Regions from separate parts of the Halomonas halophila genome, predicted to be linked through region 3. Evidence: predicted binding sites of a transcription regulator. Region 3 holds the regulator's gene; each other region holds the start of a gene.
The links. Region 3 encodes sigma-54, which starts transcription at its own class of promoters, with help from an activator protein. Its sites were predicted from a motif close to TGGCACNNNNNTTGCTNT; they were not measured.
Positions count from the first base shown of each region.

Region 1: glnK (P-II family nitrogen regulator) is a predicted target of sigma-54. The motif match lies at 1,414-1,431, and genes of this name have one in related genera.
Region 2: QWG60_RS07410 (urease accessory protein UreD) is a predicted target of sigma-54. The motif match lies at 975-992, and genes of this name have one in related genera.

Region 1 covers NZ_CP129121.1:3,418,717-3,420,980, forward strand. Annotated here, with positions in the region: gene QWG60_RS16125 (ammonium transporter) at 12-1,334, shown strand; gene glnK (P-II family nitrogen regulator) at 1,481-1,819, shown strand; gene QWG60_RS16135 (ferredoxin--NADP reductase) at 2,091-2,264, opposite strand, start outside.
Region 2 covers NZ_CP129121.1:1,616,561-1,618,824, forward strand. Annotated here, with positions in the region: gene urtD (urea ABC transporter ATP-binding protein UrtD) at 1-75, shown strand, start outside; gene urtE (urea ABC transporter ATP-binding subunit UrtE) at 69-767, shown strand; gene QWG60_RS07410 (urease accessory protein UreD) at 1,031-1,936, shown strand; gene ureA (urease subunit gamma) at 2,097-2,264, shown strand, end outside.
Region 3 covers NZ_CP129121.1:2,378,367-2,380,630, forward strand. Annotated here, with positions in the region: gene QWG60_RS11070 (RNA polymerase factor sigma-54) at 106-1,506, shown strand; gene hpf (ribosome hibernation-promoting factor, HPF/YfiA family) at 1,619-1,930, shown strand; gene QWG60_RS11080 (PTS sugar transporter subunit IIA) at 1,934-2,264, shown strand, end outside.

The DNA of each region.
Region 1 (2,264 bases), 1.0 Mb from region 3:
GAGTGACAGCCATGAACGAGTTGACCGAGCTGAGCTACGCGCTCGATACCTTCTACTTCCTGATCTGCGGCGTCCTGGTGATGTGGATGGCCGCGGGCTTCTCGATGCTCGAGGCCGGCCTGGTGCGGTCCAAGAACACCGCCGAGATCCTGACCAAGAACATCGCCCTGTTCGCCATCGCCTGCACCATGTACCTGCTGCTGGGCTACTACCTGATGTACTCCGGCGACGCCGGCGGCATCCTGCCCAACCTGGGCTTCCTGCTGGGCGACGACAATACCGTGGCCGCGGTGACCGCGGGCAGCGACGACGCGCCCTACTACTCCATGCGCGCCGATTTCTTCTTCCAGGTGGTGTTCGTGGCCACCGCCATGTCCATCGTCTCCGGTGCCGTGGCCGAGCGCATGAAGCTGTGGGCCTTCCTGGCCTTCGCCGTGGTGATGACCGGCGTCATCTATCCGGTCTCCGGCTACTGGACCTGGGGCGGCGGCTGGCTGGCCGAGGTCGGCTTCTCCGACTATGCCGGTTCCGGCATCGTGCACATGGCCGGCGCGGCCGCGGCCCTGGCCGGCGTGCTGGTGCTCGGTCCGCGCAAGGGCAAGTACGGCAAGGACGGCAGCATCTTCGCCATCCCCGGCGCCAACATGCCGCTGGCCACCCTGGGTACCTTCATCCTGTGGATGGGCTGGTTCGGCTTCAACGGCGGCTCCGAGCTGAAGGTCTCCGACGTGAGCTCCGCCAACAACATGGCCCAGGTGCTGGTGAACACCAACGCCGCGGCCGCCGGTGGCGTGATCGCCGCACTGATCCTGGCCAAGGCCTGGTTCCGCAAGGCCGACCTGACCATGGCCCTGAACGGCGCCATCGCCGGCCTGGTGTCCATCACCGCCGACCCGCTGTCGCCCAGCGCCCTGGGCGCCACCCTGATCGGCGCCTTCGGCGGCCTGCTGGTGGTGATCTCCATCGTCGGCCTCGACAAGCTGAAGCTCGATGACCCGGTCGGTGCCATCTCCGCCCACGGCGTGGTCGGCATCTGGGGCGTGCTCGCGGTGCCGCTGTCCAACGACGGTGCCTCCTTCGGCCCGCAGATCATCGGCATCATCGGCATCTTCGCCTGGGTCTTCATCGCCAGCCTGGTGGTGTGGCTGATCATCAAGGCGATCATGGGCGTGCGTGTCAGCGAGGAAGAGGAATACGAGGGCGTGGACCTGGCCGAGTGTGGCCTCGAGGCCTACCCCGAGTTCACCGTCTCCAAGGTGCACGGTGGTGGTGGCGCCTCCGGCCGTACCCGCAGCGAGGGCGCGAGCCAGGCCCAGGCAGCCGCCCGCTCCTGATCGCCCCGCCCTGCCGGCAACACGACATGGCCCCCTCGCGGGGCCATTTTTTCGTTCTTCTCTCCGTGGGTGTATGCTCTGGCACAATGACTCCGTCAGGGATGGCGAGTGGCGCCATCGGACACGAACAACGCGAGGAGAGACCCATGAAGCTGGTGACCGCCATCATCAAGCCATTCAAGCTCGACGACGTCCGCGAGGCGCTCTCGGACATCGGCGTCCAGGGCATCACCGTCACCGAGGTCAAGGGCTTCGGCCGCCAGAAGGGCCACACCGAGCTCTATCGCGGCGCCGAGTACGTGGTCGACTTCCTGCCCAAGGTGAAGCTCGAGGTCGCCGTGGACGAGACCATGGCCGAGCAGGTGATCGACGCCATCACCCAGGTCGCCAACACCGGCAAGATCGGCGACGGCAAGATCTTCGTCACCGCCCTGGAGCAGGTCATCCGGATTCGCACCGGCGAGACGGATAAGGACGCCGTCTAAGCTGCAAGCTGCAAGCTGCAAGCTGCAAGCTGCAAAACAGCAGCGTAAACGCCCGACACAAAGAAACCCCCGAAGGCATCAGCCTTCGGGGGTTTCTTGTAGCTCGGCGCTTGTAGCTCGGCGCTTGTAGCTCGGCGCTTGTAGCTCGGCGCTTGTAGCTCGGCGCTTGTAGCTCGGCGCTTGTAGCTCGGCGCTTGTAGCTCGGCGCTTGTAGCTCGGCGCTTGTAGCTCGGTGCTTGTAGCTCGGCGCTTGTAGCTCGGCGCTTGCCGCTTACTTCTCGACGAAGGCGCGCTCGATGACGTAGTCGCCCGGCTCGCCGAGGCGCGGCGAGATGTTGAAGCCCAGCTCGTCCAGCAGCGCGCTGGTCTCGTCGAGCATCGCCGGGCTGCCGCAGATCATGGCGCGGTCCTGCTTCGGGTCCAGCGGCGGCAGGCCGGTGTCCTC
Region 2 (2,264 bases), 760 kb from region 3:
GTGTCGAGCGATCCCAAGGTGGTCGAGGTCTATCTCGGCACCGAGTCGGACAACACGGAGGATGCCCGATGCTGAGCATTCGCGCACTCGATCAGTACTACGGCGAGAGCCATACCCTGTGGGGCGTCGACCTCGAGATTCCGGCCGGGCAGTGCACTTGCGTGATGGGCCGCAACGGGGTGGGCAAGACCACCCTGATGAAGGCGGTGATGGGCGAGGTCGCGGTGGCCTCGGGCAGCCTGCGCTACGGCGACGACGTGGAGTTGACCAAGAAACGCGTGGAGGATCGCCCGCGGCTCGGCATCGGCTACGTGCCCCAGGGGCGCCAGATCTTCCCGCTGCTGACCGTGGAGGAGAACCTGCGCACCGGCCTGGCGGCCCGCGGCGACGGGGCGAAGCGCATTCCCGAGCGCATCTACGAGCTGTTCCCCGTGCTCGCCGAGATGCGCCACCGGCGCGGCGGCGATCTCTCCGGCGGCCAGCAGCAGCAGCTGGCCATCGGCCGTGCCCTGGTGCTGGAGCCGAGGCTGCTGATCCTCGACGAGCCGGGGGAGGGCATCCAGCCCAATATCGTTGCCCAGATCGGCGAGGTGATCCGCCGGCTGATCCGCGAGGACGGCCTGACCGTGCTGCTGGTCGAGCAGAAGCTGCCCTTCGCCCGCAGGTATGCCGACCGCTTCGCGATCATGGATCGCGGGCGGCCGGTGGCCGAGGGGGCGATCGATGAGCTCGACGACGAACTGATCAGGACCCACCTGACGGTCTGACGCCTGTCGTCCGATGACTTGCGCCCGCCCGGCCCGGCCGAGGCGGGCGTCTTGCTTTATATCAGTGCAAGCGAAACTCTCTTGCTCGATAGCGGTGCGCGATCAGGGCCTGAAACGACTCGCCATGGTGCATAGAGTGGCTGTATGCCGTTTTGTATCCAAAATAAGGCATTGATTATAAATGATTTATTGGTTAATTCACCAGTTTGGTACGTCACTTGCTGCAGGTCTGCCATCAGCCACCTGACCGACAGGACCCGTCGATGACCGCCATTCCGCGTGCCCTACCGTCGCCCGCCGAGTCGGGCCACCGCTTCGACGGCGAGCGACGCTGGGCGGCGTCGCTGTCGCTGGCCTTCGATGCCCGCGACGATGGCCATACCCGCATGCTCAAGGCCCGCCATCAGGGCCCGTTGCGCGTGCAGCGCCCCTTCTATCCGGAGGCCCCCGACGAAGCGGGTCGGCCAGGCGCCTGCCACGTCTATCTGCTGCATCCGCCCGGCGGACTGGTCAGCGGCGACGAGCTCGCCATCGAGGCCCGGCTCGCGCCCGGGGCCCAGGCGCTGCTCACCACGCCGGCGGCCAACAAGCTCTACCGTGCCGACAGCCAGGGCGTGCGCTGGCATCAGCACACCCGGCTCGCCGTGGCCGAGGACGCGCTGCTGGAGTGGCTGCCCCAGGAGACCATTGCCTTCGACGGCTCGAAGGGCAGCCAGGTCACCGACATCGAGCTGGCCGGCGGGGCGCGCTGCCTGGGCTGGGAGGTGCTGGCCCTGGGCCGGCCGGCAAGCCGGCTGCCCTATGTCTCCGGCGTCATCGAGCAGCGTTTTCGCCTGACCCGCGAGGGGCGCCCGCTATGGTGCGAACGCCAGGTGCTGGATCCGACCCATCGTCGCTTCCGCGGCGCCTGGGGGCAGGGGGGCGCCAGGGTACAGGCGACGCTGTGGGCGGTGGGGCTCGATGACGAGGCGGACGTGATCGCCGAGCTGCGCGAGGCGCTGCCGGCGAGTCGGGAATGGGCGGTGACGGTGCGCCAGGGCGTGCTGCTGCTGCGCTACCTGGGCAATGAACGCAACGTCGCCTGGGCGCTTTGCCAGCGGGCCTGGGAAGTGCTGCGCCCGCGGCTGGCGGGGCGGCCGGCCAGCGTGCCGCGCATCTGGCTGACCTGACGAGGAGCGGGAAGCTCGAAGCGGGAAGCTTGAAGTCTCCGGCCTTCAGATATCGGGGTTCTTCCGGCTTCACGCTTCCAGGCGCGGAGCGCCGCTCTTCCAGCTGGCAGGCGAGAGTCCGAACACTGAAGGTAAACGACATGCTTTGGGAGCTATCTCGATGGAACTGACCCCGAGAGACAAGGACAAGCTGCTGCTGTTCACCGCCGGCCTGCTGGCCGAGCGGCGCCGCGACCGTGGCCTGAAGCTGAACTATCCAGAGGCCGTGGCGCTGATCAGCTGCGAGATCATGGAAGGCGCCCGCGATGGCAAGAGCGTCGCCGAGCTG
Region 3 (2,264 bases):
ATGGCAATTGCCATTGGCATGCTAATTGCTGAGCAAAGGCTTGCACGGCGGGCACACCCACACTAGGGTGGAAGGCCTCTTTGCCGCAGGACCGGAACGCTTGCCATGGCCATGAAGGCATCCCTCCAACTGCGTGTCGGCACCCAGCTGACCATGACGCCCCAGCTGCAGCAGGCCATCGGCCTGCTGCAGCTCTCGACCCTTGATCTGCGCCAGGAGATCCAGCAGGCCCTGGAAGCCAATCCCATGCTGGAGCTGGAGGACGACTTCGGCGAGCAGGCCGCCGGGGAGACGCCGGACGACGACTGGTCCGACGAGATTCCGGAAGAACTCAGCGTCGACAGCGACTGGTCGGACACCTTCCAGGACGCCGGCGGCAGCGGCGAGGCTCCCGACTTCGAGCGCCAGGCCGCCGGCCAGAGCCTGCAGAGCCACCTCGTCTGGCAGCTGGCCATGAGCGAGCTCGACGAACGCGAGACCCGCATCGCCGAGAGCCTGATCGATGCCGTGACGCCGGACGGCTATCTGGATCAACCGCTCGACGAGCTGCGCGACGGCCTGCGCGCCCAGGGCCTCGACGGGCTCGCCACCCGCGAGGTCGAAGCGGTGCTGCTGCGCCTGCAGCAGTTCGAGCCCACCGGCGTGTTCGCCCGCGATCTGCGCGAGTGCCTGCTGCTGCAGCTGGCCACCCTGCCCGACGACACCCCGCTGCTGCCCCAGGCGCGCCGCCTGGTACGCCAGTTCCTCGAGGCCCTGGCCGGCAACGACCGGCGGCTGCTCAAGCGGCGCCTGGGGCTCGACGACGAGACCCTCGACGAGGTCATCGGCCTGATCCGCGGCCTCGACCCGCGCCCGGGCAGCGAATTCGCCAGCGGCGACAGCGACTACGTGATTCCCGACCTGATCGCCCGCTACACGCCCCAGGGCTGGCGCGTCGAGCTCAACCCCGAGGCGATGCCGCGGCTGCGCATCCAGCCCGACTACGCGGCGCTGATCAAGCGCGCCGACAAGAGCGACGACAACCAGTTCCTCAAGGACCACCTGCAGGAGGCGCGCTGGCTGATCAAGAGCCTGGCCAGCCGCAACGACACCCTGCTGCGCGTCGGCCACGAGGTGATGACCCGCCAGATCGAGTTCCTCGAGCACGGCGAAGAGGCCATGAAGCCGCTGATCCTGGCCGACATCGCCCAGACGGTGGAGATGCACGAGTCGACCATTTCTCGGGTCACGACCCAGAAGTTCATCCACACCCCCCGCGGCGTCTTCGAGCTCAAGTACTTCTTCTCGAGCCAGGTCGGCGACGGCGAGGATGCCCACTCCAGCACCGCGATCCGCGCCCGCATCCGCAAGCTGATCGAGGGCGAACCGCCGCGCAAGCCGCTGTCCGACAGCAAGCTGGTCACCCTGCTCGCCGAGGAGGGCATCGAGGTGGCCCGACGCACCGTCGCCAAGTATCGCGAAGCGATGCACATCCCCTCCTCCAGCCAGCGCAAGCGCCTCGGCTGAGGCCCTCCCGACGGGGGGTTCCAGAGTATGAAAACGCGTCTGGCACGGGGGGTTTGCAAGGCACCAAAAAGGGTTACAATCGAGTCACCACCCAAGGAGCAAGGAGCGTGTCATGCAAGTCAACCTCACCGGCCATCACGTGGAATTGACCGAGCCCCTGCGTGACTACGTGCAGGAGAAACTCTCCCGCCTGGAACGCCATTACGACAACATCACCACCGTTCAGGTGACGCTCTCCGTCGAGAAGGAACGCCAACAGGCCGCCTGCACGCTGCACGCCGCCGGTGCCGATCTGCACGCCGAAGCGATGGACGCCGACATGTACGCCGCCATCGACGCCCTTGCCGACAAGCTGGACCGCCAGCTCGTCAAGCACAAGGAAAAGACTCAGGCCCGCGCCCAGGGCGCCGCAAGCGTCCGCTGAGTCATGTCACTCGAAGCCATCCTGCCCCCCGAGCGCACCCTCTTCGGTGTGCCCGGGGGGAGCAAGAAACGTGTGCTGGAGTTCTTCAGCACCTTCATCGCCCAGAACATTCCCAGCCTCGACAGCCAGGAGGTCTTCAGCCGGCTGATCGGGCGGGAGCGCCTGGGCAGCACCGGCATCGGGCACGGGGTCGCCATCCCCCATTCCCGCAACCCTCACTGCAAGGCCCCTATCGCCGGCTTTCTCAAGCTCGACGAACCGGTCGACTTCGACGCCATCGACGGTGAACCCGTCGACCTGGTGTTCGTGCTGCTGGTCCCCGAGGAAGCCGACG